2 regions of the Mesorhizobium sp. genome follow, and region 1 is predicted to be linked to the other one. Evidence: predicted binding sites of a transcription regulator. Region 1 holds the regulator's gene; the other holds the start of a gene.
What was found. The regulator HrcA, encoded in region 1, represses chaperone genes, less so after heat shock. The targets are predictions, from matches to a motif close to GTTAGCACTCNCNNNNNGNGAGTGCTAAC.

Region 1 (14,901 bases):
GCCAGAGAGCCAGATCGGAATTGTAATCCAGCATTTTGCCGTCGGCATCGATGGGCGCGACGGTTACGGTGATCGGCACCTTGCGCGTCAGGAACGCGTCGGTGACAGCGGAAAGCCTGGCCGGTGTCGTGCGTATGTCGGCGCCGCTGATCGTCACGATCAGCGGGTTGGGTAATTTCTGATTGACGGCTGCCCATGAGACACCTTTGCCGGCCGATGCCAGCAGGGGTACAGTCAGGCCACCGAGAAGAACGGAGCGTCGGGTTATGTTCATGCTTGCCTCCCATTGGGAACGGAAACGGCATAACGTTGCGGACTGATCCAGCGGCCGTCCGACTTCGCTGAAAACGATTTGACCAAAGCGCGCAGGAAAAGCGCGGAATCGAGGAGCCTGATCGCGGGGAACGCGAGGCCATAGACGAGCAGGATGGGCCTGCGTTCTATGACCACGACAATGACGGTGAGCGCGTAGTCCACCGCCAGGAACAGAGCCAAAAGCTCAAGTGGCGAGACCGACCTCACCGCTAAATCCCCCAGCGACATCGCCGGGACCGCTATGCCGGCGACGAGATAGACGACCACGGCAAGGGGCAGGCTCAAGGCGAAGACGGATATTACCAGAAGTTCGGCCAGCAGCCCGCCAAGGGAAAACCAGAACCGGCTGGGCCAGAAGCCATGGCGCCGCACGGTCTGCCAGAAGCCGAGATACCAGCGTTGAACCTGCTTGCGGTAGTCGCCAAGCGTGAAGGGATCTTCCGACGAGCACCGGGCCCTGGGCGAATAGGCCACACGACCCAGATGTTTGTGCTGGACCTCGAATGTCATGTTGAAATCCTCGATGACGAGGCCGGGCGCGGTGATGTCGATCTGGCGTAGCGCGCTTGTGCGATAGATGCTGGCGAAGCCAGGCGCGATGTAGCTCACACTCGTCCATTTCCAGGATTGGCCGTACTGGAAGGCGGTCTGCAGGATCCGGTAGAGGCGTGTCCTGTACGCGGCGAAGAGCATGTCGAGGGTGGGCCAGCGCTGGTCGCGCCAGCGCGACAACACATGACCCGCGACGGCCGCCACCTTGGGGTCGTTGAACAGCGGCAGTGCGTGCTTGAAATAGCCGGGGTCGATCTCCGAATCCGCATCCTGGATCAGCACTGCCTTGTAGCGGTCGCACAGGCGATATTTGCGGATCGCCTTGTCGATCGCCCGGGCCTTTCCCCGGTTGGGCTGGATGTCGAGCGCCCTGCATCCGGCGGCGCGCGCGATGGCCACGGTGGCGTCGCGCGATCCGTCACTGGCGACATAGATCTGCCTTGCCGGGATGATGGCCTTCAGCGCGCCGATGCATTTCGGCAGCGCGATGGCTTCATTGTGGGCGGGAATGACCACGGCAACATCGGATATTCCGATCGCGTCCGGACCGTGCCCCGCCTTGGCATTCGAACCGATCTCGCTGACGAAGCGGATGATGCCGACGACGCACCAGAACGCGATGTTGATGCCCAGCGATGCGCTGAGAACCATCATCGTGACGTTGGTGGCGGCGATCCCGGTCATGGGATCATCGTTTCCGCCTGCCCCAGACCACCGCCAGGGCGTTCCTGATAGCCGGCGAATCCGCGTCGGGACGATGCGGTCCCTGCCTTGGCGCGCTTTGCCTGCTGGATCGAACCCAGCAGGTCCTGGTAGCTCTGGCGAATGCCCTTGGTGAGCGAGACTTTCTGGCGCCAGCCCAACGCCTCGATCTTGCTGGTATCGGGCCAACGGCCACGATGATCGGCGATGAAGTGCTTTTTGAAAACGGCGCTGCCGGAAAGGCCGGTTGCTTCCTTGATCAGGTCGAACAACGCGCGGATGGAGAGCTGGGTGCCGCCTCCAATGTTATAGACCTCGGCGCATTCGCCTTTCTCCATGACCATCAGCAGGCCATCGACGAGGTCGTCGACATGCAGGAATGTGCGGGTCTGCGAGCCGTCGCCGAAGAGTGGGACGGGTTGCCCCGCGATGAGATGCGAGAGTATCTGCGGAATGACGCGCTGGTCGGCTGGCGACATTCCCGGGCCGTAGGTGTTGAAAATGCGGACGATGCGGACATCGACCTTGTGCTTGCGGCCCCAGAAGCGGGTCAGCGCTTCGCCGAATCGCTTGCCCTCTTCGTAGGGGCTGCGGGGACCTACCGGATCGACCCTTCCGACATAGGTTTCCGGCTGGGGAAAGACTTCCGGGTCGCCGTAGGCCTCCGCCGTGCTGGCAAACAGGTATTTTGCCTTCGACCGACAGGCGACCTTCAGAAGGTTGAGTGTTCCCACGGACGAGGCCATGAGCATTTCCTCACCCAGCAGGGCGATGTTGGGGACGCCGGTCGGGCACGCCAGGTTGTAAACGTGACTGTAGCGCCGCCGCTGGAATCGTTTGCAGAGCGCCGCATCCGTGATGTCCATCTCGATGAACCTGAAATTTGGATACCGCGACAACTCCTCGACATTGGCTTTGCGCCCGGTCGAGAGATTATCGACGACATCCACAATGGCGCCCTGATCGAGCAGACGGAGCGTCAGGTTGGTTCCAAGGCACCCCGCGCCACCAGCGACAAGGCACCTGATTTCTTCGGTCTTACACGTACTCATATGGCGACAATCCTGCATTGAATTAGAAGGAAAGCCGCACCCCCTCAGCGTGCGCTTTTGTGCATGGAAAGGGTATTTCCACAGGCAGCGCAACTGATAGTTAACAACATGCTAAACAACAGTGGTTAATTACCATATTGTAATTGCTAGTCTTTTTTGGCCAGTCACCGTTATATGAGCTATCTTGCAACAAGTACGTTCTAAAATGGCACAGGCATCGCACTTGACACCGCCCGCCGTCCGACGCAGCCGAAAACGCCACAACCCTACCTGCCGAGCCTTTCCTGAACCCGCGCCCTCGCGTCCGGGACGAGTGGCACGAAGGTTGCGCTGTTCTCATCGAAAACCGCGAGCCGTATTGCCGGGAGGCTGTTCAAATCCCGCCACCGCGGCTCGCGGACATCGCGTGACAGCAGCCGCAAACGGCCTGCTGCATCAGTGGAGGCCCAATTGAACATTCTGGCGGATCAGGCACGAGGGGCGATACTTCTTTCGAAACTGGATATGCGTACGGCCACGGTCGGCGTGGTTGGGCTTGGTTATGTCGGACTGCCGCTGGCGGCAGCGGCGGCACGTGCCGGCTTCAAGGTGATCGGCTTCGATGTCGACAACAGCAAGGTTGAAAAGTTGCGCGGCGGCCGATCCTACATAGGTGCCGTCAGCGACGAAGCCCTTCAGTCGGTCATGGCTGACGGATCGTTGCGGGCAACGTCGGACTTTTCGGTCTTTGCCGAATGCGATGTCATCTCGATCTGCGTGCCGACGCCACTGACCAAACAGCGCGAGCCCGATCTCTCCTTCGTCGAGAACACGACGCGCGCCATCGCCACCTATCTGAGAAAGGACCAGCTGATCATCCTGGAGTCCACCACCTATCCGGGCACGACCGACGAAGTGATGAAGCCCATTCTCGAAGCGCGTGGATACAGGTCCGGGCGGGACTTTTTCCTCGGCTATTCGCCCGAGCGGGAGGACCCTGGAAGCGCCGGCTTCGAAACCGCCACCATTCCAAAGGTCGTCGCCGGTGATGGTCCGGTCGCCGCCAGGCTGGTCGCGCTTTTCTACGGAGCGATCGTCGACACGGTCGTGCCCGTATCCAGCATCAAGGTGGCGGAAGTCGTGAAGCTGACCGAGAACATATTCCGCGCCGTGAACATCGCGCTGGTGAACGAACTCAAGGTCATCTACGGCGCCATGGGCATCGATATCTGGGAGGTGATCGAGGCGGCCAAGACCAAGCCTTTCGGCTATATGCCGTTTTACCCGGGGCCCGGACTTGGCGGCCACTGCATCCCGATCGATCCATTCTACCTGACGTGGAAGTCGCGTGAGTTCGAGGTTTCGACGAAATTCATCGAGCTTGCCGGCGAAATCAACGTTTCCATGCCGCACTATGTGATGTCGAAGCTGTCGGAAGCGCTGGACACGCGTCTTGGCATTCCCCTCAGCCAGGCGTCCGTCCTGATCGTGGGCGTCGCCTACAAAAAGAATGTCTCCGACGTGCGCGAAAGCCCGGCGCTGAAGTTGATCGAGCTGCTGGAGACACGCGCGGCCGACATCGCCTACCACGACCCCCATGTGGCGCGCATACCGAAGACGCGCAAGCACCCGACGCTTGCCGGCAAGGACTGCATCCGTCTCAGCCGGGATTCGATCGGCGCCTATGACGCGGTCGTCATCGTCACCGACCATGACGGGATCGACTACGGACTGCTGGCCAATCATTCGCGACTGATCATCGACACGCGCAACGCCATGCAACGCAACGGCATTGTCTGTGACCGCGTCGTCAAGGCATAGATCGACAGTATCGAGCCGGAAGGTCAGTTTCGCCCGTGGAATGCGTTCTCGACATGGACAGGCCAGCGCCATGGCAACACCGCCACCATGTCGAAGCGCATCGACAGTTTTCCATAGTCGGACTGGCGCGACAGCCAGAGGTCGGCGGCGCCCTCGATACGACGCTCGGCCTGATGGCCGATCGCTTCCATGGCTTCCATCAGCGTGCGGCGCGCCTTGACCTCGACAAAGACAACCAGGTCGCCGCGCCGGGCGATAAGATCGATCTCGCCGAGCCTGGTGCGGTGGCGGCGAGCCAGGATCCGGTAGCCCTTCAGCATCAACGCCACAGCCGCCAGCCATTCGCCGCGATGGCCACGCCGGTAGGCCTTCTGGCGGCTAGCGTTCGGACGTTGCGTCACCACCGTCTTCCGCATCCTTGAGCTCGAGCAGCCGCCGATAAAGCGCCTGTTTCTGTCCGCCGGTCATCTTCGCGGCTTCGGCCGCGGCCTTAGAGGCGGGCATCTCGGCTGCGAGCGAAAGCAGAAGCCGGTCGATATCCGCCGGCTGGTCGGCCCTGGCCTCCGCCGGCGCGACGCAGATGACGATCTCGCCCTTCGGCGTATCGACCGCTGCATAGTGATCGGCCAGCGTTTGCAGCGTACCCGTGCGCATTTCCTCGAAGGTCTTGGTCAGTTCGCGGCCGATCGCTGCCTTGCGGTCGCCGCCCAGCGCTTCGACCATGCCGACGAGGGTCTCGGCAAGTCGGCGTGGCGATTCGAAGAAGATCAACGTCGCCGGCACGGCTTTCAGGGCTTCCAGCCTTGTCTGCCGCTGCCCGGTCTTCACCGGCAGGAAGCCGGCGAACATGAAAGCGTCGGATGGCAGGCCAGACGCCGTGAGCGCCGCGAGCGGGGCCGAAGGCCCGGGGATCGGCACGACGCGAATGCCGCTGTCCAGGGCCTCGCCGACCAGCCGGTAGCCGGGATCGGAAACCAGCGGCGTGCCGGCATCCGAAATCAGCGCCACGCTCTGCCCGGCCTGAAGCGCCGCGATCAGCTTCGGCCCGGCCTCGCCGGCATTGTGCTCGTGATAGGCCGTGGTGCGGCGGCGAATGCCGTAGCGATCAAGCAGTACGCGCGAAACACGCGTGTCCTCGCACGCCACGATGTCGGCGGCGGCCAGCGTCTCCAGCGCACGAAGCGTGATGTCGCCGAGATTGCCGATCGGCGTCGCCACCAGATAGAGCGCGGGATCGAGCGGGCGGGCTGGTATCTCGGCCTGGCCGACCACGTAGCTGCGTTTTACGATCTCGCTGGTCACCAGGCATTCTCCGTTCGGCCCTGTTTGGCATGGCTTGTCGCCTCTTGCAAAAGCCGATGTCGATTGAAGCGCTCGCCATTCCTTTGCCACAGTAGGGAACGAAACCGGGATTGGCAGATTTAGCCCCTGATTTCCAAGGAGGACAGGATGGACAGCCTGAAGATACAGGACGCTTTCGAGCCTTACTATGTGGGCCGTCGGCGCTTTGCGGCATCAGCGGACAAAGCCCGTCCCGCCCATGAAAGCCAAGCCAGCAAATCGCCAACGAGCCGTTTGCCATCCGAAATCAGGCTTTCCACCGAAACCGACAGCACGACGGAGCACTGACCGGACGATGCCCAATAGATTCGATATTTTCATCACCCGCCTTGAAACGCAGAACGCCCGCAATGGCGCTCCGCCACATCCGATAAGCGGCCAGAACCGTGCCCGCCGCGACAAGGGCGACGCCAAGCCGGTTCGCGCCGGCGAGGTCCTTTCAGACAAAGACCGCGCCAAGCACCGCCACAAGCACGACGCGTGACGTTCGGCGGGCTCTCCTGTCGTCAGCGTCTCGGATGAAGATAAGGGCCACGCTCGTGTTCAGCCCAGATATCTTGGAACACGCGCTTCCAGCAGTCGAACAAGAACCGGGTCCATGAATTCGTAATCATCCGGAATATCGAGGCAGATGATCCTGGCCTTCTTCAGGCTCGCCTTGAATTTCTTCCGCAGCTTGGCGCTGTGCGCCTTCTCCATGACGAAGATGATATCGGCCCACGCGACCAGTTCGCTCGTCAGCGGCGTATCGGCATCGTGGTTGGTCCCCGCCGATGCGACCTCGATATCCCCGCGTTTGGAAAACACCTGCTCGGCGGTCGGGCTGCGCAAGCGGTTCTGGCTGCAGACGAAAAGAACGTTCTTCAAAGTTCAGCGCGCCAGATCCGCCACGACGGCATCGAGCACGATCATGCCGGCGGGTGTGGCGCGCAGGCGCGCGTTGCCGATCGGCGCCACCAACCCTTCATCCTGAAGTGTCGACAGCCGTGTCGTCGAAAGTTCCCGCCCGGCAAACGCCTCGTAGCGGGAAAGGTCGATGCCCTCCGCCAGCCGCAGCCCCATCAAAAGGAACTCGTCGGCCTCTTCCGAGCGAGTCAGGATCTCTCCGCCGGTGACGCCATGGCCTTTGGCCTCGACCAGATTGGCCCAGGTTTCCGGCATCCGCTCCGCGATCGTGACCGTGCGGCGCCCGCTCTCGACGAAGCGGCCGTGCGCGCCGGGACCGACGCCGACATATTCGCCATAGCGCCAATAGGTCAGATTGTGCCGGCTCTCGGCGCCCGGCCTGGCGTGGTTGGAAATCTCATAGGCCGGCAGGCCGTGCGCCGATGTGATCTCCTGCGTCAGCGCATAGAGGTCGGCGGCATGGTCATTGTCGGGAATGATGAATTTCTTCGCGGCATGCAGCGCATGGAAGGGCGTGCCTTCCTCGATGGTCAGCTGGTAGAGCGACAGATGGTCGGCGGCATGTCCGATCGCCTGTTCGAGTTCGGCCTGCCAGTCTTCCGGCGTCTGGCTGGGCCGCGCGTAAATGAGATCGAAGGACAGCCGCGGAAAGATTTCGCGCGCCAGACCGATCGCATGGAGTGCTTCCGACACATTGTGTAGCCGACCAAGGAAACGCAAATCCTTGTCGTTCAGCGCCTGCACGCCCAGCGAGACGCGGTTGACGCCGGCTGCCCGGTAGCCGCGAAAGCGCTCGGCCTCCACCGATGACGGATTGGCTTCCAGCGTCACCTCGATGCCATCAGGCACCGTCCAGTTCTTCGCCACGGCGTCCAAAACCCTGGCTACCGTTTCCGGCTTCATCAGCGACGGCGTGCCACCGCCGAGAAATATGCTGGTGACCTCACGCGATCCGGTGCGCTGTCGCATTGTTGCCAGCTCGGCCTCGAAGGCCGCGGCAAAGCGCTCCTGATCGACCGGCTGGTGACGGACATGGCTGTTGAAGTCGCAATAGGGGCACTTGGCCGCGCAGAACGGCCAGTGGATGTAGACGCCGAAGCCGGGGCTACGGTCGAGCAGCATGCTCATGTCGAGCCCAATCGCGCCAGATCCAAGCGTGCCTGCGCGAATTTCTGGAAGGCGCGGGCGCGATGCGACAGGGCTGTCGGTTGGCCGGGCTTCCAGCCATGTTTCTCCTGCGCCGACATCTCGCCAAAGGTCTTGTCGAATCCATCCGGCTGGAACATCGGGTCATAGCCGAAGCCGAGTTCTCCGCGTGGCGGCCAGACCAGCGTGCCTTCGGCCTCGCCGCGATAATATTCGGCCTCTCCGTCGGGGAATGCCAGACAGATAACGGCGACAAAGCGCCCCTTGCGCTGTGCCGGCAAGTCAGCGCCGACCTCGTGAAGCGCCACTTCGGTGCGCTGCATGGCCATGGCGAAGTCACGCGACCCATCCGGGGTCTCGGCCCAGTTGGCGGTGTAGACGCCGGGCGCGCCATCGAGCGCGTCGACGCACAGGCCGGAATCGTCCGACAATGCCGGCAGGCCAGTCGCCTTGGCCGCGGCCAGCGCTTTGATATAGGCATTCTCCTCGAAGGTGGTGCCGGTCTCGTCGGGCTCGGGCAAGCCATAATCCTTCGCCGACTTGGCCTCGAAACCGAACGGTCCCATCAGGTCGGCGAATTCGCGCAGCTTGCCGGCATTATGGCTGGCGACGACAATCTTTTTTCCGTCAAGCGTATGCATCAAAGGCCCCAGATTCGTGGCTCGGCGAATTCGATCGAATTGCCCGAGGGGTCGCGTATATAGATCGAACGACCGCCCCGCGGCCACTCGAATTCACTTTCAATGGCAATCTTCTTCGCCTCAAGATGCGCCTTCCAGTCCGCGATTTCCACGGCGCTGGCGGCAAAGCAGAGATGGCCATCGCCGACCGCGCCATGCGCGGGCACTTTCAGTCTCGCGTCTGGCGCCGGCGGCACTTTCGTCGCTTCGGCATTGAAGATGAGCAGCACGCCGGGGCCGCAGCGGAAGAACAGATGCCGGCCATCGACTTTCCCAAGCAGCTTCAGCCCGAGAACACCGGCGTAGAATTCTTCCGCCGCCGCCAGATCGGTGACGTAAAGGGCCGATTCAAGGATCGCGGAAGGGTTCACCGGCAAACCAATGGCTTAAGCCACCGCCATCTGCTGCAGGCTGACCAGGCGCTGGATGCCTTTCTTGGCCAAGCCCATCAGGGCCGCGAACTGCTCTTCGGAGAAGGGCTCGCCTTCGGCCGTGCCCTGGATCTCGACGATGCCGCCTTTGCCGGTCATGACGAAATTGGCGTCGGTGCCGGCCGAGGAATCCTCCACGTAATCGAGATCGATGACCGGCTGGCCGTCATGGATGCCGCAGGAAATCGCCGCCACATGATCCTTCAGCACCTTAGAGACGCTGGCCATCTGCCGCGCTTCCATCCAGCGCAGGCAGTCATACAGCGCCACCCAGCCGCCGGTGATCGATGCCGTGCGGGTGCCGCCATCGGCCTGGATGACGTCGCAGTCGACGGTGATCTGCTGTTCGCCCAGCGCCTGCAGGTCGACGACCGCACGCAGCGAACGGCCGATCAGCCGCTGGATTTCCAGCGTGCGGCCGCCCTGCTTGCCGGCGGAAGCCTCGCGGCGCATGCGCTCGCCTGTCGAACGCGGCAGCATGCCGTATTCGGCCGTCACCCAGCCCTTGCCCGAATTGCGCATCCAGCCCGGCACCTTCTCCTCGAGGCTCGCCGTGCACAGAACATGCGTGTCACCGAACTTCACCAGGCATGAGCCCTCGGCGTGCTTGGAGACGCCGCGCTCGAAGGAGATGGCGCGCATTTCGTCGAATTGGCGTTTGGAGGGGCGCATTCAGGCTTCTTTCTTGTCACTTTTCGGAATCGTGGCCGGCTTGTAGCCGCAGCAGGCCCACGGCGCAAAGGAAAATGGCCGGGCGAGCTGACTCATAGAGCGGGCGATCTCATGCAGACGCCGGGTTGCGCGGGCATGGCCGAAGTCTATATCCTTGGCAAGGAGGTTCCTGGCACGCATGACCAAAGCAGTCGCCGATCCCATTTTGCAATCGCCCGCTCTTCAATCGCTGGATATGCGTTCGCGCGACATCTTCCGGCGCATCGTCGATTCCTATCTCAAGGACGGCGAGCCCGTGGGTTCGCGCAGCCTGTCGCGCATCCTGCCGTCCTCGCTGTCGCCGGCCACCATCCGCAATGTGATGAGCGACCTGGAGCATCTCGGCCTCATCTATGCGCCGCACATCTCGGCCGGCCGGCTGCCGACCCAGGCTGGCCTGCGCTTCTTCGTCGATGCCTTCATGGAACTCGGCGACCTGTCGGATGAGGAACGCCGCGCCATCGAGGCGCAGGTGCGCGCGTCCGGTTCAGGCGCCACGCTGGAGCACATGCTGACCGAAGCCAGCCAGATGCTGTCGGGCATGTCGCGCGGCGCCGGCCTTGTGCTCGCGGCCAAGAACGAGGTGGCGCTGAAGCATATCGAGTTCATCCAGCTCGAGCCGACCAAGGCGCTGGCGGTGCTGGTGTCGCAAAATGGCGATGTCGAGAACCGGGTTGTCGACCTGCCCGCCGGCATCACCATTTCGCAGTTGCACGAGGCCTCGAATTTCCTCAATGCGCATATCCGTGGACGCACGCTGGCCGAGGCACGGGTCGAGATCGCCCGTATCAAGGAAGAGACCAAGGCCGCCCTCGATACGCTCTCGCAGGATCTCGTCGAGAAGGGACTGGCTGTGTGGGCGGGCGCCGAAAGCGGCCTGCCGGCGCGTCTCATCGTGCGTGGCCGCGCCAATCTTCTGGAAAACGTCACGGCCCAGGCCGACATCGAATTGCTGCGGCATCTGTTCGAGGACATGGAGACGCAGGACGGACTGATCCAGCTGCTCGATCTGGCCGAGGAGGGATCGGGCGTGCGCATCTTCATCGGCTCGGAGAACAAGCTGTTTTCGCTGTCGGGCTCGTCGCTGGTCGTTGCCCCGTATCGCGACAAGGACGCCCGCGTCGTCGGTGCGCTCGGCGTCATCGGCCCGACCCGGCTGAACTACGCGCGCATCGTTCCGATGGTCGATTATACGGCGCAACTTATTTCGCGTATGCTGCGTTGAGCCGGGGTACACCCAGCGAGACGACAGGAGAAAAGCATGGCTCTCGAAGAGATCAAGGCCCAAATCAGCCTGTTGCTGGAGGAAATGGTCAACCAGCCCGAGGATCAGCACGAAGTGCAGGAGCAGCTGCGCGAGAGGCTGAGGGAAATGCGCGCGATGGGCATGCCGCTGCCGGCCGACCTGGTGGAACTGGAGAAGCGCCTCGACGACGATTTCTACGCAGCCGGGACCTGATCCGGACGCACGTTCAACTCCCGCTGCGAGACGGAACGACTTTAGGCCAGGTCCGTTTCCTGTTCCGTGACCAATCCCGGAGGACAGGATGACCCGGTTTGTCGGCCCGGCAGCAATCTCGGCGGCCTTGTTTCTCGCAACGACGGCACTGGCCCAACAGGCGGATCATCCGGTGCTGAAGGGTGCTACGGCTTTTGGCGACTGGCGCGCCGACAGGCCGGGTGTGCGCCGGCTGATCAATCCTGAGGATCTGCCCAAGCCTTATGCCACGAAATCCGCCTCGAACGGCGCCGGTCTGGTCGACATGCCGAAGGGCGCCATGCCGCAACTGCCGCCTGGATTCTCGGCCCAGCTGATCGCGTCGGGCATCGACAATCCGCGCGTCGTCCGCGTCGCGCCGAATGGCGACCTGTTCGTGGCCGACAGCGAGGCCAACCAGATACGGGTCTACCGTCTCGCGGAGGGCGGCGCGAAGCCGGTCGACACGGTCTTCGCGGACGGTCTGACGCAGCCATACGGCATTGCCTTCTACCCCGCGGACAACCCGCAGTGGGTCTATGTCGCCAACAGCGACAGCATCGTGCGTTTTCCATACCACGACGGTGACATGACGGCCTCTGGCGCGCCGGAAGTGCTTGTCGACAACATCCCGTCGAACCATCACTGGACGCGCGACATCGCCTTCTCGCCCGACGGCAAGACACTCTATCTGTCGGTCGGTTCGGGATCGAACGTCGCCGAAGGCATGGCCAGGAAACCGGAGGGCGGGCTCGACGCGTGGATCAAGTCGAAGCCTCTCGGCGCCACCTGGGGTTCCGAATATGGCAGGGCCGATGTGATGGCTTTCGACCCTGACGGCAAGAATGGACGGATCGTCGCCACGGGCCTTCGCAATTGTTCGGGCATGGCTGTCCAGCCGGCCACGGGCACGCTCTGGTGCGTCGTCAATGAGCGCGACGCACTGGGCGACAATGTGCCGTTCGAATATGCAACGACAGTCCGGCAAGGCGCGTTCTATGGCTGGCCCTGGTACTATATCGGCGATAACGAGGACCCCCGCCACAAGGGCGAGCGCCCTGACCTTGCCGGCAAGGCAACCATTCCGGACGTGCTGATGCAGGCGCATTCCGCGCCCCTCAACATCGCCTTCTACACGGGCAAGAATTTTCCAGCCGAATATCAGGGTGACGCGTTCGTCACCCTGCACGGGTCCTGGAACCGTGGCAACAGAACCGGCTACAAGGTCGTCAGGCTGCTGTTCAAGGACGGCAAGCCGACCGGTGAGTATGAGGACTTCATGACCGGCCTCGTCACCTCCGGCGGCGACGTCTGGGGCCGGCCTGTTGGCGTCGCCGTCGCCAAGGATGGAGCGCTTATTGTCACCGAGGACGGCAACGGTACCATCTGGCGCGTTACGCACGGCAACGGCCCGTCCTGATCGACCTGGCCATTTGTCTTGGCGCGCTGCCGAACGGGGCGGGCTGGTGTCGAGCTTCATCGCGGGGCTGACCGTCACCCTCGGCAATCCCAAGACGATGATCTTCTACCTTGCCATCACGCCGACCATCGTCGACCTGAAGACGATCACGCTGGCCGACTACGGAATTCTCGTCGCGATCACAATCGTCGTGCTGCTGGTCGTGCTTCTTCCTTACCTGGCGCTGGCGGCCAAGGCGCGCTGGTTCCTGAAATCGCCGCGCGCCTTGCGGGCGCTCAACCGCACCGCCGCGGTTTTCATGGTTGGCGCGGCGGCGGCGATCGCCTCGCGCCAATAGCGGGCTTTCTGCCAAATCATTCCGGATAGGGCCCGCCTCAGGAAATGCTTTTCCGAGGAAGGCGTGTTTTAAGCACATGCCACACTCGGATATTTTCGGCCGACAGCTTATCTTGCGCGGCTGAAAGCCCTATCTTGCGAGGCTTGAATTTTACGCCTGAAATCCTGGGAGCGAAACCGATGAACAAGCCCGTCACCTCCGCACGCGTGCCCGGCCGCGGCCGCGTCTACAATTCGATCACCGAGACGATCGGCGACACCCCGCTGGTGCGGCTCGATAAATTCGCCAAGGAAAAGGGCATCGTCGCCAATCTGATGGCGAAGCTCGAATTCTTCAACCCGATCGCTTCGGTCAAGGATCGTATCGGCGTGGCGATGATCGAGGCGCTGGAGGCGGCCGGCAAGATTTCTCCCGGCAAGACGACGCTCGTCGAGCCGACGTCGGGAAACACCGGCATCGCGCTCGCCTTCGCCGCCGCCGCCAAGGGCTACAAGCTCATCCTGACCATGCCGGAGACGATGTCGATCGAGCGCCGCAAGATGCTGGCGCTGCTCGGCGCCGAGCTGGTGCTGACCGAAGGCCCCAAGGGCATGAAGGGCGCCATCGCCAAGGCCGACGAACTGGCCGCCACGATCCCCAATGCCATCATCCCGCAGCAGTTCGAGAACCCGGCCAATCCCGAGATCCACCGCACCACGACTGCCGAGGAGATCTGGAACGATACGCACGGCGATGTCGACATCTTCGTTGCCGGCATCGGCACCGGCGGCACCATCACCGGCGTCGGCCAGGTGCTGAAGAAGCGCAAGCCTTCGGTGCATGTCGTCGCCGTCGAGCCCGAGGCCTCGCCGGTCCTGTCGGGCGGCCAGCCCGGCCCGCACAAGATCCAGGGCATCGGCGCCGGCTTCGCGCCGAAGATCCTCGACACGACGATCTATGACGAGATCGTCAAGGTCTCGAACGAGGATTCGATCGCCAATGCGCGGCTCGTCGCCCGCCTCGAGGGCGTGCCGGTCGGCATCTCCTCTGGCGCGGCCCTGCAGGCGGCAATCGTTGTCGGCTCGCGGCCGGAGAATAAGGGCAAGAACCTTGTCGTGATCATCCCGTCCTTCGCCGAGCGCTATCTGTCGACGATCCTGTTCGAAGGGCTCGGCGCCTAGCCTGCGCTACCAGCCCGCCTCGGGCGGGCTGGACCGCCGAAAATACCGCTTGTGGCAGCCGCCGCCAGCTTGAGTCGACCGCCACTTCCAGTCCATATCCTCCGCCAGCCTGCCTTGCGCGGTCTGGTGGAGGATTTCATGTACAAGCTCTATACACGTCCCGGCAGCGGTGGCTTCGTCGTCGAGGCGGCGCTCGCTTTGGCGGGTGCATCGTTCGACCAGATCGATGTTCCCAAGACGGACAAGCCCGACGAGGCCTTCCTGGCCATCAGCCCGCTGAACCAGGTCCCGGTGCTGACCTTGCCGGACGGCCGCTCGATGACCGAATCCGCGGCGATCTGCATCCTGCTCGCCGAGCGCCATCCGCAAGCGAACCTGGCTCCGGCCGCCGACATCCCTGCCCGCGCAGACTTCCTGCGCTGGATGGCGTTCATGTCGTCGGTGCTCTACCCGGCAATCCTGCGTTTCTACTATGCCCCGCGCTACACGGCCGACGCCGACGGCGCGAAAGCGGTCAAGCAGGCCGCCGTCGCCGAGATGGATCGCGGCTTCGCCGTCGTCGATGCCGCCTTGCGCGGCCGCGACTGGCTGGCCGGCGACCAGCTGTCGCTGGCCGACATCTATCTCGTCATGCTGGTGGCCTGGCATCCCGATGTCGACAAGGCGCGATCCGCATTGCCGAATATCGAGCGCTTGTGGTCTGAGCTGCGCCGACATCCGCTGCTGAGGAAGCTCAACACGTCGCACGAAATGTGGCCGGCCTGATCGGGCGGAGCCGCGACATCTCAATTTCCGAGAGCCCCCCGTTTTCCTTGCAGGAACCGGCGCACCGCCGGGTCGCGTTCAAGGCCGATCGCGCGGTCATAAGCGT
Region 2 (14,901 bases), 1.9 Mb from region 1:
ATCTGCAATTGCTGGCGGCTCTGCAGCACGCGCGCCAAAAGCAGGTTCTGCTGAGTGCTGATCGAGACCGTTACAGCGTTGACGCCGGCGGTTTTCGGAGAGGCAATGAGAGCCGCCGTGACGCTTGCCGCCGGAACGCCGTTTAGGGTGGCGACGTTCACCGCGGCCGCCGTCATCTGGTCCGTCGACTTTGTCGTGTTGTAGGCGAGCGCGCCCGCATAGGCCGACAGATCGGCGACCCGCTGGTTCTGCGCCTGCTGGACCAAGGCGCTGCCATATTCGGTCACCAGCGCGGCTATCCCGATCAGCACCGGCATTGCCAATGCGGATATAATCAGGACGTTGCCGTTGCGGCTACCCGCAAACCTGCCGACAATCCGGATGATGTCTGCCTTGATGGACAAAACGATGCACTCCGACGCAACCTTGGCGTGAATATCTCCTTTAGTAATCGTGCATTTGTTAAAAATCGGCTTCGCGACATATTTCGGATCTCGAGGCGAGAGTCCGGTGCCTAACGCCGATTTTGTTTGGTAAAAACCTGAACAGCTGGCCGTCAGCTGATCCTTGACTGCATAAATAGCCTGCGTTGTTCAGCATAACTATAGTCGACTGCCTGCTGGACTTGACGCAGGCAAAAACCGAATTCCGCGATTTATGCTTAATGATATCTTGAAGCTGGGATTTCGCGCTGTGATGGCGGTGGGTTCCACGATGACAAAAAGGGCGGCATCGCTGCCGCCCTTTTCGTAAGCATAGCCAGTTTGGCTGGATTAGAAGTCCATGCCGCCCATGCCGCCCATGCCGCCGCCGCCCATGCCGCCAGGCATGCCGCCGCCAGCCGACTCCTTCTTCGGAGCCTCCGCGATCATGGCTTCGGTGGTGACGAGCAGGCCGGCGACCGATGCCGCATCCTGGAGAGCCGTGCGAACGACCTTGACCGGGTCGACGATGCCCATGGCGATCATGTCGCCATATTCGCCGGTCTGTGCGTTGTAGCCAAAGGTCGCGCCCTTGTTCTCAAGGATCTTGCCTGCGACGATCGAAGCTTCAGCGCCGGCGTTCGATGCGATCTGGCGGGCCGGAGCCTGCAGGGCGCGACGAACGATGTTGATGCCGGCGGCCTGGTCGGCATTGGCGCCGGTAGCCTTGATGTTGGCCGAAGCGCGAAGCAGGGCAACGCCACCGCCAGCAACGATGCCTTCTTCCACGGCCGCGCGGGTCGCGTTGAGGGCGTCATCGACGCGGTCCTTCTTTTCCTTGACTTCGACTTCCGTCGCACCGCCGACGCGGATCACCGCAACGCCGCCGGCGAGCTTCGCCAGACGTTCCTGCAGCTTCTCCTTGTCGTAGTCCGACGTGGTCTCTTCGATCTGCTGCTTGATCTGGGCGACGCGGCCCTGGATCTCGGCCTTCTTGCCGGCGCCGTCGACTATGGTGGTGTTCTCCTTGGAGATCGACACCTTCTTGGCGCGGCCGAGCATGTTCAAGCCAACGTTCTCGAGCTTGATGCCGAGGTCTTCCGAAATGACCTGACCACCGGTGAGGATGGCGATGTCTTCCAGCATGGCCTTACGGCGATCACCGAAGCCCGGCGCCTTGACGGCGGCGATCTTCAGGCCACCACGCAGCTTGTTGACGACCAGCGTGGCCAGAGCCTCGCCTTCGACGTCTTCCGAGATGATGAGCAGAGGCTTGGAGGTCTGCACGACGGCTTCGAGAACCGGCAGCATGGCCTGGAGGTTGGAGAGCTTCTTCTCGTGGAGGAGGATGTAGACGTCCTCGAGTTCGGCGACCATCTTGTCGGCGTTGGTGACGAAATAGGGCGACAGGTAGCCGCGGTCGAACTGCATTCCTTCGACGACTTCCAGCTCGGTCTCGGCGGTCTTGGCTTCCTCAACCGTGATGACGCCTTCGTTGCCGACCTTCTGCATCGCTTCCGCGATCATCTTGCCGACCGACTCGTCGCCATTGGCCGAGATCGTGCCGACCTGGGCAACTTCTTCCGAGGTCTTGATCTTCTTGGCAGCCTTGCCGAGAGCGGCGACGACTTCGGTCACGGCCAGGTCGATGCCGCGCTTCAGGTCCATCGGGTTCATGCCGGCGGCAACCGCCTTGTGGCCTTCCTGGACGATCGACTGTGCCAGAACGGTAGCGGTCGTGGTGCCGTCGCCGGCAATGTCGTTGGTCTTCGAAGCAACTTCGCGGACCATCTGCGCGCCCATGTTCTCGAACTTGTCTTCAAGTTCGATTTCCTTGGCGACGGTGACGCCGTCCTTGGTGATACGCGGTGCGCCGAACGACTTGTCGATGACGACGTTGCGGCCCTTGGGGCCGAGCGTGACCTTCACCGCGTCGGCGAGAATGTTGACACCGCGCAGCATGCGCTCGCGGGCGTCACGGGAGAATTTTACGTCTTTAGCAGCCATTTTCAGCTCCTGGCAGGGGCTTGGGATCAAGCCCGAAATTCAGTTGACGGTGAGGCCGATTATCAGCCGATGATGCCCATGATGTCGGATTCCTTCATGATCAGAAGGTCTTCGCCATTGAGCTTGACTTCGGTGCCCGACCACTTGCCGAACAGGATCCGGTCGCCAGCCTTGACGTCCAGCGGGACAAGCTTGCCAGCTTCGTCACGAGCGCCGGAGCCGACAGCGATGATCTCGCCTTCCTGCGGCTTTTCCTTGGCCGTATCGGGGATGATGATCCCGCCGGCGGTCTTGGACTCGGATTCGACCCGGCGAACGACCACGCGGTCATGAAGCGGGCGGAACTTCGACTTTGCCATTTTTTCTTCCTCGATGAGAACGGTGAGAACAGTTCCTCCGTCCGGCGGCGCCGGACATATTGGTTAGCACTCACCAATGGCGAGTGCTAACGTGGCCGTGAAATAGGCGCGCGGCTTGCCAGAGTCAAGGCGCGCCGGCACCTTGAGAGCAAAGAATAGTTTTCTCCAAATAGGCTTTGCGAGATATCGATCTTCCGGCGGCCTCGGCGAACCGAGGTAATTGTTGGCCGCAGTTCGACATGCTACGACAAGCCGTCGAAAAGAAGCTTGGAGCGGCAAAAGGTAAGCCCGCTCCCTTCCGTCAGGAAGCTCCGTTCCCTCATATCGGTGAACCCGCGGCAAGCTGAAGGCGTGCCTTACGCCCAGCTTGGCGTGCGGAGTTTTCGCCTCGGGCGTCCCTTCGTGTGCCAGGCGCTCACCGAAGGAGAACGTCCATGCCAATCATTCGCGCCAATGCCGGCGTCATCACCCAGATCAATGTCTTCACCGTGCCGGAAGGCGGCCAGCAGGTGCTGATCGACCTCTTGCGAGAGGCGGCTGTAAGCTGCCGCACTGTGCCCGGTTGGATGTCGGCCAGCCTGCACCGAAGCCTCGATGGCGGTCGTGTCGTCAACTACGCCCAGGCGCGAGACGAGGCGGCAATGCGCCGCGTCTTCGAGCATCTTCAGAAAGACGGTTTTCTGGAGCGCAACAAGGCATTGGGGCAGGCACATCCAGGGCTCTATGAGGTCGCCGTCACCGTGGAATGAGTGGCGGCAATGCATTGTGTTTCGGCCATTGCAGCCGAAACACAATCCGACGAAGCCTTACCCTTTGACCGGTATCCAGATTTCCAGCCCACCGTCGCCGCTGCGTGGATCGAATTCCGGGCCATAGCGCTCGAATTCGGGTGCGTCCGCGATCTCGTGCCCCGAGGTCGGTAGCCATCTGTTCCAGATCGTATTGACCGTTCGGCGAATGGTCGAAATGTGGTCGCGATGGGCAAAGACAGCATATCTCTGGGCCGGCACCCGCACGCGCGAAAGCTCCTTGGGCAGGTCGCAAAAGTCGGAGACCTCGACGCCGGCGATGTAGTCGAAATTGCCGGCGTCATCGCCGTTGATGCGGACGCCGTAAGCGATGTCGCCGGTCTCGCCCGGAATGTTGCCGATATAAGGGCCGAAGCGCTGCCATTGCATGGGAATGGCCGCGCTGGTCCCGCAATTGTAGCGCTCGCCAAGACCGGCGATCAGAAAGGGACGGCTGGTCTCGAAGCGCGGCGGTTCGAGAGTGGCGAGGAAGGACTGGTCCATCAGGATCGGCTCCACGAGATCGAGGTTCTTGAGGTTGCCCTGTGCACGAACCAATTCCGGCGTGGTGTCGAACTGGCCACGGAAGGCGCGGGTGAACGCCTCATGCGAGTTGTAGCCGGCATCGAGCGCGATCGAGAGGATGTCGGGAGCCCCGGCAGCGAGTTTGCGCGCGGCCTCCGTCAGCCGGCGTGCGCGCATGTAGCCCATGACCGAGCGGCCCGCGGCAGCACCGAAAGCGCGCGTTACGTAAAAGCGCGATACGCCGCTTTTCTCGGCAACCTCGTCAAGCGTGATCGCTTCCGACAGGTGGCTTTCAACAAACCACAGTGCTCTTTCAGTTGGGTTCATGCATTCCTCGCAATTCGCGCGGCCATCGTGACGCCCGGCTTCGCCACCAGTTTGATCGAAATTGCGTGGAGCGCAAAATCGAAGCCACTTCGCCGTCCGATTCCCCTGTCACCTTGGGTCCGGCGGTGCATCAACCGCGAAGCCGAAGGTTAAATCCGGGAGGCATCCAAGGGTTGACGCGCAAGTGCGATTACCTGTAATAATATTACGTAACAAAAACTTGCAAGACGGCACAAGCCAGAGGTATGGCGAGTTCACCAAAAAAATTCATTGCGATGGGCTCGGGGTAAAACTACGGTGGCTCAGTGATGGTCCCCGAGCCGAAAGGCCAGGGGTGAAAAGGGAACACGGTAGGATCCGTCTGGATCGAGGCCGTGGCTGCCCCCGCAACTGTAAGCGGCGAGCAAAATCCGAAATGCCACTGGCCGGCAAGGCTGGGAAGGCGGGATGGCGCGACGACCCGTAAGCCAGGAGACCTGCCATCAGCATGAGTGGACCGGACGGGGTGTGCCGGGAGGAAACGTGGCATCGGTCTTGTCGACCGATTGCCGGGGCTTCCTTCCGTCGCCAGTTGAGAAAGTGACGGAAAGTTGGGCGCCTGCCAGGCAATCCACCGCATCATGGTATGCACGCTTTGCCGTGATCCCGCGACCGGGGTCAGGACGGGCGAAGATTTGTGTGCCGACTTGCGTTCCCTGCTTTCGGTGCATGAGGAGAAAACTCTCCGGGACTACGAGGTCGAAGGCATTGCCTGCATGGCGGGTTGTGGTCGTCCGCTGACGGTTGCCTTCCATGCGGACGCAAAAGCCTCCTATCTTTTCGGTTCCATTGACCGGCACGCTGATACGGCCGAGCTGGTCGAGTTTGCAAAACTCTATGCGTCGCTGCCCGATGGTTGGTGCAACTCCGGACAACGCCCGGCCGGGCTGGCCGGCAAGACACTGGCCCGCATCCCTGGCCCACCTCGTGCAGCGGGTGGGGTATGACCTTGGCTCTTCTGGAAGCGATCGATCTGACAGCGACGGCGAACGGTCAGCATCTGGTGGACACGGTGAGCCTGTCTGTGGCGGCTGGCGATCGCCTTGCCGTCATCGGCCCGAACGGCGCCGGCAAGACCACATTGCTGCGAATGCTGTCCGGCACGTTGCGGCCAAGTTCGGGAGAGCTGAAGCTGTCCGGGCGTCGACTGGACAGGATTTCGGCGGCCGAGCGCGCACTTCACATGGCTGTCGTCGGCCAGACCGATCAACCCGATCCGCGGCTTGCCGTGATCGACTATGTCGAGCTTGGGCGGATTCCGCATGCCGGCCTGCGGCGAAGGAGCGAGGAACGCGACATCGTCGTCGAGGCGCTGCGCAGGACCGGATTGCTGCCGCTTCTGGGCCGCACGATCGGCTCGCTGTCCGGAGGCGAACGGCAACGCGCCCAGCTCGCGCGCGCCGTCGCGCAAGAGCCGAAAATCCTGTTCCTGGACGAACCGACCAACCACCTCGATCCGCGCGCCCGCGGTGAACTGCTTGAGCTTGTGGCCGGGATGGGCATGACGGTGATCGCTGTGCTGCACGACCTCTCGCTGGTATCGCCGTTCGCCACCAGGGTCGCTGTCATGCACCAGGCCCGGCTGCACGCGCTTGCGGCGCCGCGCGAGGCCCTGACCCAGCAACTGATCCGCGAGATTTTCGGCGTCGATGTGTTTCGCCTGCGCCACCCAACCGAGGACCGCGAACTGACGGTGTTCGAAGTCCCGAATCGCGCCGCGCCGCAATCCTGAGCCCGACCGATCCCGTTTGAAAAAGGAGCAACATCCGTGAAACGTCTCGTCTTGTCCCTTGCCTTCTCGTTGATGGCATCGGGCGCTTTTGCCTTCCCGGTGACTGTCGACAGTTGCGGCAAGCCGCTGACATTCGACGCCGCGCCGAAACGCGCCGTCATCCACGACCTCAACATGACCGAGATGGCCTTCGCGCTCGGGCTGCAGCCATCGATCGTCGGCCTCACCGGCATTACCGGATGGTACAAGGTCGGCCCCGAATTCAAGGCCGAGCAGGGGTCTATTCCTGAGCTTGCGCCAAAGTACCCGACGATGGAAAATCTCGTCGCGGTCGATCCCGATTTCTTTTTCGCCGGCTGGTACTACGGCATGAAGCCGGGCGGCGAGGTAACGCCCGACACGCTCGCCCAGCACGGCATCAAGACGCTGGTGCTGACCGAAAGCTGCGTCCATCTCGACAAGAACCGCCCCGCCGCGTCGATGGACCTGCTTTATGGCGACATCGAAAAGCTGGGCAAGATCTTTGACAAGGAAGCGAAGGCGCGAGAGCTTGTTTCGGGCTGGCAAAAGCAACTGGCGGATATCACGGCAAAGGTCGGCGACAACAAGGGGACGCGGGTGTTCCTCTATGACTCCGGTGAAGACAAGCCTTTCACCGCTGGCAAGTTCGCAATTCCCAGCGCCATGATCTCGGCTGCCGGCGGCGAAAATGTCATGGCCGACATGGAAACCAGCTGGGGCACGACGGACTGGGAAACGGTGGCTTCGCGCAATCCCCAGTTCCTGATCCTGCTCGATTATCAGGATGGCGGCGGGTACCAGAAACTGCTCGATTTCCTGGAAGCCCACCCCGCCATGAAGGAGACCGATGCAGTGAAGAACAAGCGTTTCGTCGCCCTGCGCTATGCGGAGCTGACCCCCGGACCCGCCAACATCGAGGCGATCGAGAAGATCGCCAAGGCGATGCACCCGGAAGCTTTCTGAAATTGCCACACAAGGCATTCGGATTGGCCATGGCGGCGGGAGCGGCGGTAATCGCCGCTCTCGCTTTGTTGTCGATCGCCTATGGTTCGACGCTGATACCGTTGACGGACGTCATTGCATCACTTGGCCATCCGATGGGGTTGGACGGACACGTCGTCTCAGGCCCGATTGGCAAGATCGTCGTCGATCTGCGATTGCCGCGCACCATCATGGCCATCTGCGTCGGGGCGGGGCTTGGCGTTGTCGGTGCGCTGCTGCAGACGGTAACGCGCAACGATCTCGCCGATCCGTTCCTGTTTGGCCTCTCGTCGGGAGCTGCCGCCGGCGCGGTCTCCGTGATTACTGTCTTCGGCGACAGTTTCGGCATCTGGACCTTGCCGGTCGCGGCGTTCACTGGCGGCATACTGGCCACGTCCGTCGTGCTGTTGCTGGTTGCGCGGGTGAGGGGGCAAGGACCCGAACGGCTGATCCTCGCGGGCCTAGCCGTCTCTTTCATGTTCACGGCCTTGACCAACTATCTCGTCTTCGCCGGCGACCAGCGCGCGGCGCATTCGGTGCTGTTCTGGACGATGGGCGGGCTTGGGTTGGCGCGATGGGACAATATTGCGCTTGCCGTGCTGGGGGCGGGTTCCATCCTGGGCTACGCACTGTGGAACCATCGCAAGCTCGACGCTTTCCTGGCCGGGGAGAATGCGGCCGAAAGCCTGGGTGTTCCGGTGGCGCGGATGCGCAGAACGACCTTCCTGGTAGCCGCGTTCTCGACGGCCATTCTCGTGTCGGTCGCTGGCGTCATCGGATTTGTCGGGCTGATGATCCCGCATCTGTGCCGGCCCCTGGCCGGCCAATTGCACCTTCGCCTGGTCGCTGCCTGCGCCGTGTTTGGCGCCATCCTGTTGCTGGCCAGCGATCTCATGGCGCGTACCTTGCTGCCGCCGCAGGAACTGCCGATCGGTATCATCACCAGCTCGATCGGTGCTTTTTTCGTCGTGACGATGCTTGTTCGCAACCGCCTTTGAAAGACCGGTCAGCGGCTGCGAACGTTCCGCGTCAATACCGCGCCGATGCTTATTTGACGAAGGGCCGCAACACGTCGCGGGCCAGGAGGAAGCCGCGCTTTACCAGATCGTCGCTGCCTTCGAACCGGCGGTCCTCGTGCTCGATGATGACCGGCCCGTCATAGCCCACCCGGTAGAGTGCCGAAAAGAATCCATTCCAGTCGACTTCGCCCAGACCCGGCATGCGCGGTATCTGCCAGCCGATTCCGGCCGAGAGAATGCCGCGCTCATAGAGGCCGTCGCGGTCGATCATCAGGTCCTTGGCGTGCGCATGCACGATATGGGCGCCGAACTCACTGATGAATCGGCCCTGGTCGATCATTTGCCAGATCAGGTGCGAGGGGTCGAAATTCATGCCGATATCCCCGCCCCAGGCCTCAAAGATACGTCGCCAGATGAGCGGCGAGTAGGCGATGTTGTGGCCACCCGGCCATTCGTCATAGCTGAAGATCATCGGGCAGTTCTCGAACGCCAGTTTGACGTTGTTGTCCTTTGCGAAGGCGATGATATCCGGCCAGACCTTCAGCGCGTCCTGCCAATTGTCATCCAGTTTCCTGGACGCGTCGCCGCCACAGAAGGTGTTGACCAGGCCGACGCCCATCTTGCCGGCTGCCGAGATGACTTTCTTCAGATGCTCGATGACGGCTTGCCGATGGGCTGCATCGGGATGTAACGGGTTGGGGTAGTAACCGAGCGCCGAGATCGACAGGTTCCTGGCTTCTAGCGAAGCCGCGATATCGCGTGCTTCCGATGCCGAGATTGCCGCGACATCGATATGGGCGGTGCCGGCGTAACGGCGAGCCGCACCGCTCGATTTCGGCCAGCAGGCGATCTCCAGCGCCTCGAAGCCGGTTGAACTGGCCCAGTCCGCGACCGTGGCCAGGGGCAAGTCCGGAAATGGAGCGGTCAGCAATCCAAGTTTCATGTCTTCCTCCCGAATAATCTATCCTCATCGACCGCCATACACGACCGGGAACCGCCACCGCAACCACGGTTGCGGCTTTGTCGAACGGGGCGTCGGCGATCCCATCTCATTGGGCGAGGCACCCCGTCCAATATTGGGTTCACCTGCCTGGAAGAGTGCGCTGCGATATTCACCGATCGCGACCAGCTTGCAGCGCTGCCATGCATATTTATCGGCGTAGGGCGATATGGGTATCTTGAATAGTAAGCACGCTTATTATATGTCTCGCTCATGGTTTCTGATGGCTTAGATAGATTGGGGTTCCTGATCCACGACGTGCAGCGCCTCATGCGCAAGCGCTTCGAGGCGCGGGCGAGTGGTCTTGGCCTTTCTTCCGCGCAATGGCGGCTTCTGGTCCGCGTTGCCAAGGAAGAGGGGATATCGCAGGCGCGCCTTGCCGAATTGCTCGAAATCGAGCCGATCAGCGTTTCGCGTCTTGTCGATCGCATGGAGGAAGGCGGCTGGATTGAGCGCCGTTCCGATGCCACCGACCGGCGCGTGCGCATGATCTTCCCGACGCCCAAGGCGAGCGAAGCCTATGCCAAGATCAAGAGCATGGCCGGCGAAGTCTATGAGGAGTCGCTTTCCGGCGTATCGCCGGAAGACCGCCGCGTGCTGATCAAGGCGCTTGAGGCGATGGTGGAGAATCTCGCTGACGATGACTCAGCGAGCGACAAGAACAAGAGTGCGGAAGGCGCAGCAGCATGAACGCGGTAGCCAAGATAGACGAGAACGCAACCAAGGTGGAAATGGAAGCCCCGGCCCAGCCGGTTGCCGCCCCGATCGCTGTCGCTCCTCCTGTGCAACCAGCCCCGGGCGAGCCGAAGAAGAAGCGCCATTTCGGCCGTTTGCTGCTTATGGTCGCGCTCCCGTTGGCCCTGGTTGCCGGCGGCGGCTATGTCTGGGTCACCGGTGGCCGTTACCAGGAGACGGAAAACGCCAACCTCCAGCAGGCTAAGGTGGCGATCGCTTCGGATACGGCCGGCCGTATCGTTGAGGTCGGCATCGCGGACAATCAGGTGGTCAGGCAAGGCGACGTGCTCTTTGTTGTCGACCCCGCTCCCTATCATATCGCGCTTGCCCAGGCCGACGCCGCGGTTGCTGTCGCGCGTGTTGGCGTCGAACAGCTTCGTGCCGCCTACAGCCAGTCCATGGCTCAGGAAAAGTCGGCCACCAGCGAAATGGACTATGCACAGTCGCAATTCGACCGGGCGTCGGACCTTGCCCAGAAGGGCATCAACACCAAGTCTTCGCTTGATCAGGCCAAGAACGACCTCGACAAGGCCAAGCAGCAACTGGCTGTAGCCCAGCAAGGCATTCTCAGCGCCAAGGCCGCGCTTGCCGGCAATCCCGACATCGAGACAGACAAGCATCCGACCGTGATGGCCGCTCTCGCCGCGCGTGACAAGGCTGCCTACGACCTGGCACAGACCACGGTCAGGGCGCCCGCCGACGGCGTTATCAGCCGGGCCTCGTCGTTCAAGGTTGGTCAGTATGTCGGCTCGGGCACACCGCTGTTTTCACTGGTCGAGACCGGCGACACCTGGATTGACGCCAATTTCAAGGAAACGCAGCTCACCCACATGAAGCCCGGCCAGAAGGCAGAAATCGTCGTGGACACCTATCCGGGCCGGAAATTCGAAGCGACGGTCAAGGCTATTGGCGCTGGCACCGGAGCGGAATTCTCCCTTCTGCCTGCACAGAACGCCACCGGCAACTGGGTCAAGGTCACCCAGCGCATCCCCGTGCGCCTGGAACTGACCGATCCGGAATCCAAGATGATGCTGCGCACGGGCATGAGCGCGAACGTAACCGTCGACACCGGCGTGGCCCGCGGGTTTCCGAGCATATTCGGTCATGCCGCTGCGAGTGAGGCCGAATAATTGGCCGCCCGAATAATTGGCTTCGCTGCGCGCAAACGCGGATTAAGGCAGGATTGGTCCGATGGAGGGTATGGTAGGGGTCGCTGGAATTGGGCGGTGTTGAGCCTGATCTAGCCCTCAGCCATTGAACGCCAGTCCTTTTGGACCTCGGGTTTCCGGGCGGCGAACGCTCTATCTGTGTGCAGCCACTCTGTCGATGTAACCCCCACATCGATGCTCGCGTCCCACCGCGATGAGTGTCGTTCCACGAGGAAGGCCTCGCCGCCCGGAAACCAAGAATACACGTTTTCGTTACCGGTTGGAAGTTCAGCACCATGAGTACGCAAGAACCCTTCAAGGAAGTGCCGCACCGCGGCTTGATCACCGTTGCGCTCATGCTGGCGACGATCATGCAGGCACTCGACACGACGATCGCCAACGTCGCGTTGCCGACGATGACCGGCGATCTCGGCGCTTCCCCCGACAACATCAACTGGGTGCTCACCTCCTACATCGTTGCCGCCGCCATCATGACGCCGGTGACCGGCTGGCTTGCGGACCGCATCGGCCGCAAGGAATTGTTCCTGACGGCGGTGGTCGGTTTCACCATTTTCTCGATGCTGTGCGGCATCGCCTGGAGTCTGGAGACCATGGTGTTCTTCCGGCTGATGCAGGGCGTGTTCGGCGCGGCGATCGTGCCGCTGTCGCAAACCTTCCTGCTCGACATCAACCCGAAGGAACGCCACGGCCAGGCGATGGCCATCTGGGGCGCCGGCATCATGCTGGGGCCCATTCTTGGCCCGACCCTTGGCGGCTGGCTGACCGAGAATTTCAACTGGCGCTGGGTGTTCTTCATAAACCTGCCTGTCGGCATCATCGCCTTCCTCGGCATGGCCGCGTATCTTCCAAGTGTTGCCCGGCGCATCAGGAGTTTCGATTTCTTCGGCTTCGCCATGCTGTCGCTTGGGGTCGGCGCGCTGCAACTGCTGCTCGATCGCGGCGGCGAGGTCGACTGGTTCTCTTCGGTCGAGATCTGGATAGAGCTCGGTCTTTCCGTGACCGGCTTCTGGGTGTTCATCATTCACATGGTCACCGCGGAGCATCCCTTCATCGACCCAAAGATATTCGTCGACCGCAATTTCGTGACCGGATTGGCGTTCATCTTCGTCATGGGCGTGCTCATATTGGCGAGCATGGCGCTGCTGCCGCCAATGCTGTCGGTCATTTTTGGCTATCCAACCATCACCATAGGCCTCGTCATGGGGCCACGCGGTGTCGGCACGATGGTTTCGATGCTCGTCGTCGGGCGGCTCATGACCAAGATCGATGCCAGGATTCTCGTCGTCATCGGCTTTCTGCTGACCGCGCAATCACTCTATACGATGGCTGGCTTCACGCCTCAGATGGACAGCTGGCTGATCATTAGCTCCGGCGTCATCCAGGGCCTTGGGATGGGAATGGTGTTCGTGCCGCTGTCCACCATTGCCTTCGCGACGCTTGACGCGCGCTTCCGCACCGATGCCACGGCTCTGTTCAGCCTGGTTCGCAATCTCGGCTCGTCGATTGGCGTGTCTGTCGTGACGGTCCTGCTGGTGCGCAACACGCAGGTCAATCACACCGAGTTGTCGGCTTTCATCAACCCGTTCAACCCCAATCTGTGGGCGGCCTCGCCGGCCGCCGCCAGCGGTGATCCGACCGCGCTTTCGCAAGTGGATGGCATGGTCAATATCCAGGCGATGATGATTTCCTACGTCAACGACTTCAAACTGCTGATGATGATGACGCTGCTTGCCGTCCCCTTTGTCTTTCTGCTGCGCAAGCCAGCGCGGGCGCCGGCTGGTGGCGGAGCGCCCGCCGTACACATGGACTAGGCATCGTGAGACCGTTGCCAGGGCGTCGTTTTGGAGAGCTCTACTTCCCGAGCACCAGCGCCCAGTAGCGGACTGCGCTGTCGCGGCCGTCGCGGACATAGGCAAGGCCAAAGCGCGTGAAGCGCGGGTCGAGCATGTTGCGCCGGTGGCCCGGCGAATTCATCCAGATTTCGAACAGCTTCTGCTGGTCGAATCGGCCCTCGGCGATGTTCTCGGCGGCGGCACCCACGATCCCGCTGTCCTTGACGCGCGAGGCGAAGTCCTTGCCCCAGCCGGTCGTATGATTCATGCGGCCGCTGCTGGCCATATACTTGGCCTGTTGCAGGGCCGCCTGTTCGAGCTGTGAATCGGGGACCAGCGGCCCAAGGCCGGCGGCGGTCCGGATGCCGGCAAGCGTGGCGGCGGCGGACGACGAGGCGCCAGCGCCTTCGCCAGATGGAAGCGAAACCGTGCCGCAGGCGGCAAGGCCGGCCAATGCGATAAGGCCGGCGGCCTTGATCAGCGTGCGTCTGTCCATGGGAGAGCGGGTGTCATCAGCGTTTTTTGCAATAACCATGGCTGACCCAGATAGCCGCGATCATGGCTTTTGGCGGGCAGGCGACGAAATTCGCGGGAGAAAATGCTGCGAATGGAGATTCCGCCGGCCGCAACGACTAGATTGGCGACACACCCGGCGTCCGCCGGTTGCCCCGAGAGCTCATGCGAACTGAGGAACAGATGCGAACGGCTGCCCGTAGCTTCCCGATCCTGGCCACGGAACGTTTGGCATTGCGAGCGCCTGTGCAGGAGGATGCCGCCGCGTTCGGCCGCATCCTGTCGAACCCCGCTGTCACGCGCTTTTCGAACTGGCCCACCACACCGAACAAGGCACAGCTGGAGCGGGTCATGAAATGGATGGCAAAAGCTTTCGGCAGCGGCAAGGGATGCGCTTGGATGATTGAGGACCGGGAGTCGAAACGGCTGGCCGGCGCGATCCGCTACAACCACTTCGAGGCAAAATGGAAATGCGGCCAGATCGGTTATGAATTGCATCCCGATTTTTGGGGAAAAGGCCTGATGACCGAGGCCACCGTCGCGGTCGCTGATTGCGGTCACCAGTTCTTCGGACTCAACCGCATCGAGGCATGGACGCTGCCGGGAAATACAGGATCTGACCGAGTTTTGGAAAAATCCGGATTTCGCTATGAAGGAACACTGCGGCAAAAAGCCTGGTTCAAGGGAGATTTCCACGATTTTCGGATGTTCGGGCGCCTCGCCAGCGATCACGCTGCCTGAATCAAGCCGCTTAGGTGCCGGTCGAGAGAACCGGCGAAAACCACTCGACCGTGCCGATCAAAGACAAGGGTTTCCGCGACATGCTTCACCACGTCTCTTTTGGGGTTTCGGATGTCGAGCGCTCCGCGGCATTCTATGACGCCGCGCTTGCGCCACTTGGTTATCGTCGCGTCTGGGAGGATCTCAACCCCGGCTTACCGGATCAGGCCGTGGGCTATGGCGTTGCCGGCGGTGGCGACAAGCTGGCGATCAAGCTTCGTCCGCAAGGCCAGCGTCCGCCGGGGCCCGGCTTTCATCTGGCCTTCGCGGCCCCTGATCGCCAGAGCATTGCTCTCTTCCATGCCGCTGCACTCGCCCATGGTGGCCGTGACAATGGTGCACCGGGTCCTCGGCCAGACTATGGTTCGCATTATTACGCGGCCTTCGTCATAGATCCCGACGGTCATCACATTGAGGCAGTCTTCAATTCGCCGGAATGAATTCGACGGCGGCGTTTGACGCGCTGGCGCGGAAAACAGCGTGATGGCGAGGCATTTGGCGACAACCCCGGCCAAATAGGCTATCATCCCTTGTTACGAGCAGTGGCAGCTATCGGCGGCCATCCTGGCGGTGACCGCCCCGACACACGGGAGGAAGGTTATGGCCGGCTTTCATGTCATGGCGGACGCGCGTGGAATGCACGTTCAGCCCA

Region 2: a site for HrcA is predicted at 2,851-2,879, ahead of groES (co-chaperone GroES). Genes of this name have one in related genera too.

What each region holds. Positions count from the first base shown of each region.
Region 1 is NZ_OZ245860.1:3,457,932-3,472,832, forward strand. Features, by position in the region: gene ACO07C_RS16335 (DUF3131 domain-containing protein) at 1-274, opposite strand, end outside; gene ACO07C_RS16340 (glycosyltransferase) at 271-1,551, opposite strand; gene ACO07C_RS16345 (NAD-dependent epimerase/dehydratase family protein) at 1,548-2,639, opposite strand; gene ACO07C_RS16350 (nucleotide sugar dehydrogenase) at 3,126-4,421, shown strand; gene ACO07C_RS16355 (YraN family protein) at 4,445-4,822, opposite strand; gene rsmI (16S rRNA (cytidine(1402)-2'-O)-methyltransferase) at 4,800-5,723, opposite strand; gene ACO07C_RS16365 (hypothetical protein) at 5,871-6,050, shown strand; gene ACO07C_RS16370 (hypothetical protein) at 6,058-6,246, shown strand; gene ACO07C_RS16375 (low molecular weight protein tyrosine phosphatase family protein) at 6,306-6,629, opposite strand; gene hemW (radical SAM family heme chaperone HemW) at 6,633-7,796, opposite strand; gene rdgB (RdgB/HAM1 family non-canonical purine NTP pyrophosphatase) at 7,793-8,455, opposite strand; gene ACO07C_RS16390 (VOC family protein) at 8,455-8,865, opposite strand; gene rph (ribonuclease PH) at 8,881-9,597, opposite strand; gene hrcA (heat-inducible transcriptional repressor HrcA) at 9,776-10,861, shown strand; gene ACO07C_RS16405 (hypothetical protein) at 10,898-11,095, shown strand; gene ACO07C_RS16410 (PQQ-dependent sugar dehydrogenase) at 11,184-12,533, shown strand; partial or broken gene ACO07C_RS16415 (LysE family translocator) at 12,568-12,870, shown strand; gene cysK (cysteine synthase A) at 13,050-14,030, shown strand; gene ACO07C_RS16425 (glutathione S-transferase family protein) at 14,169-14,795, shown strand; gene ACO07C_RS16430 (RNA polymerase sigma factor) at 14,816-14,901, opposite strand, start outside.
Region 2 is NZ_OZ245860.1:1,595,565-1,610,465, reverse strand. Features, by position in the region: gene ACO07C_RS07910 (pilus assembly protein TadG-related protein) at 1-404, opposite strand, end outside; gene groL (chaperonin GroEL) at 774-2,429, opposite strand; gene groES (co-chaperone GroES) at 2,492-2,788, opposite strand; gene ACO07C_RS07895 (antibiotic biosynthesis monooxygenase family protein) at 3,223-3,537, shown strand; gene ACO07C_RS07890 (GyrI-like domain-containing protein) at 3,595-4,428, opposite strand; cobalamin riboswitch at 4,721-4,926, shown strand; gene ACO07C_RS07885 (DUF1636 family protein) at 5,049-5,414, shown strand; gene ACO07C_RS07880 (ABC transporter ATP-binding protein) at 5,411-6,199, shown strand; gene ACO07C_RS07875 (ABC transporter substrate-binding protein) at 6,236-7,183, shown strand; gene ACO07C_RS07870 (FecCD family ABC transporter permease) at 7,213-8,199, shown strand; gene ACO07C_RS07865 (sugar phosphate isomerase/epimerase family protein) at 8,249-9,163, opposite strand; gene ACO07C_RS07860 (MarR family winged helix-turn-helix transcriptional regulator) at 9,434-9,910, shown strand; gene ACO07C_RS07855 (HlyD family secretion protein) at 9,907-11,085, shown strand; gene ACO07C_RS07850 (DHA2 family efflux MFS transporter permease subunit) at 11,400-12,935, shown strand; gene ACO07C_RS07845 (CAP domain-containing protein) at 12,976-13,491, opposite strand; gene ACO07C_RS07840 (GNAT family N-acetyltransferase) at 13,635-14,210, shown strand; gene ACO07C_RS07835 (VOC family protein) at 14,291-14,689, shown strand; gene ACO07C_RS07830 (DUF2189 domain-containing protein) at 14,850-14,901, shown strand, end outside.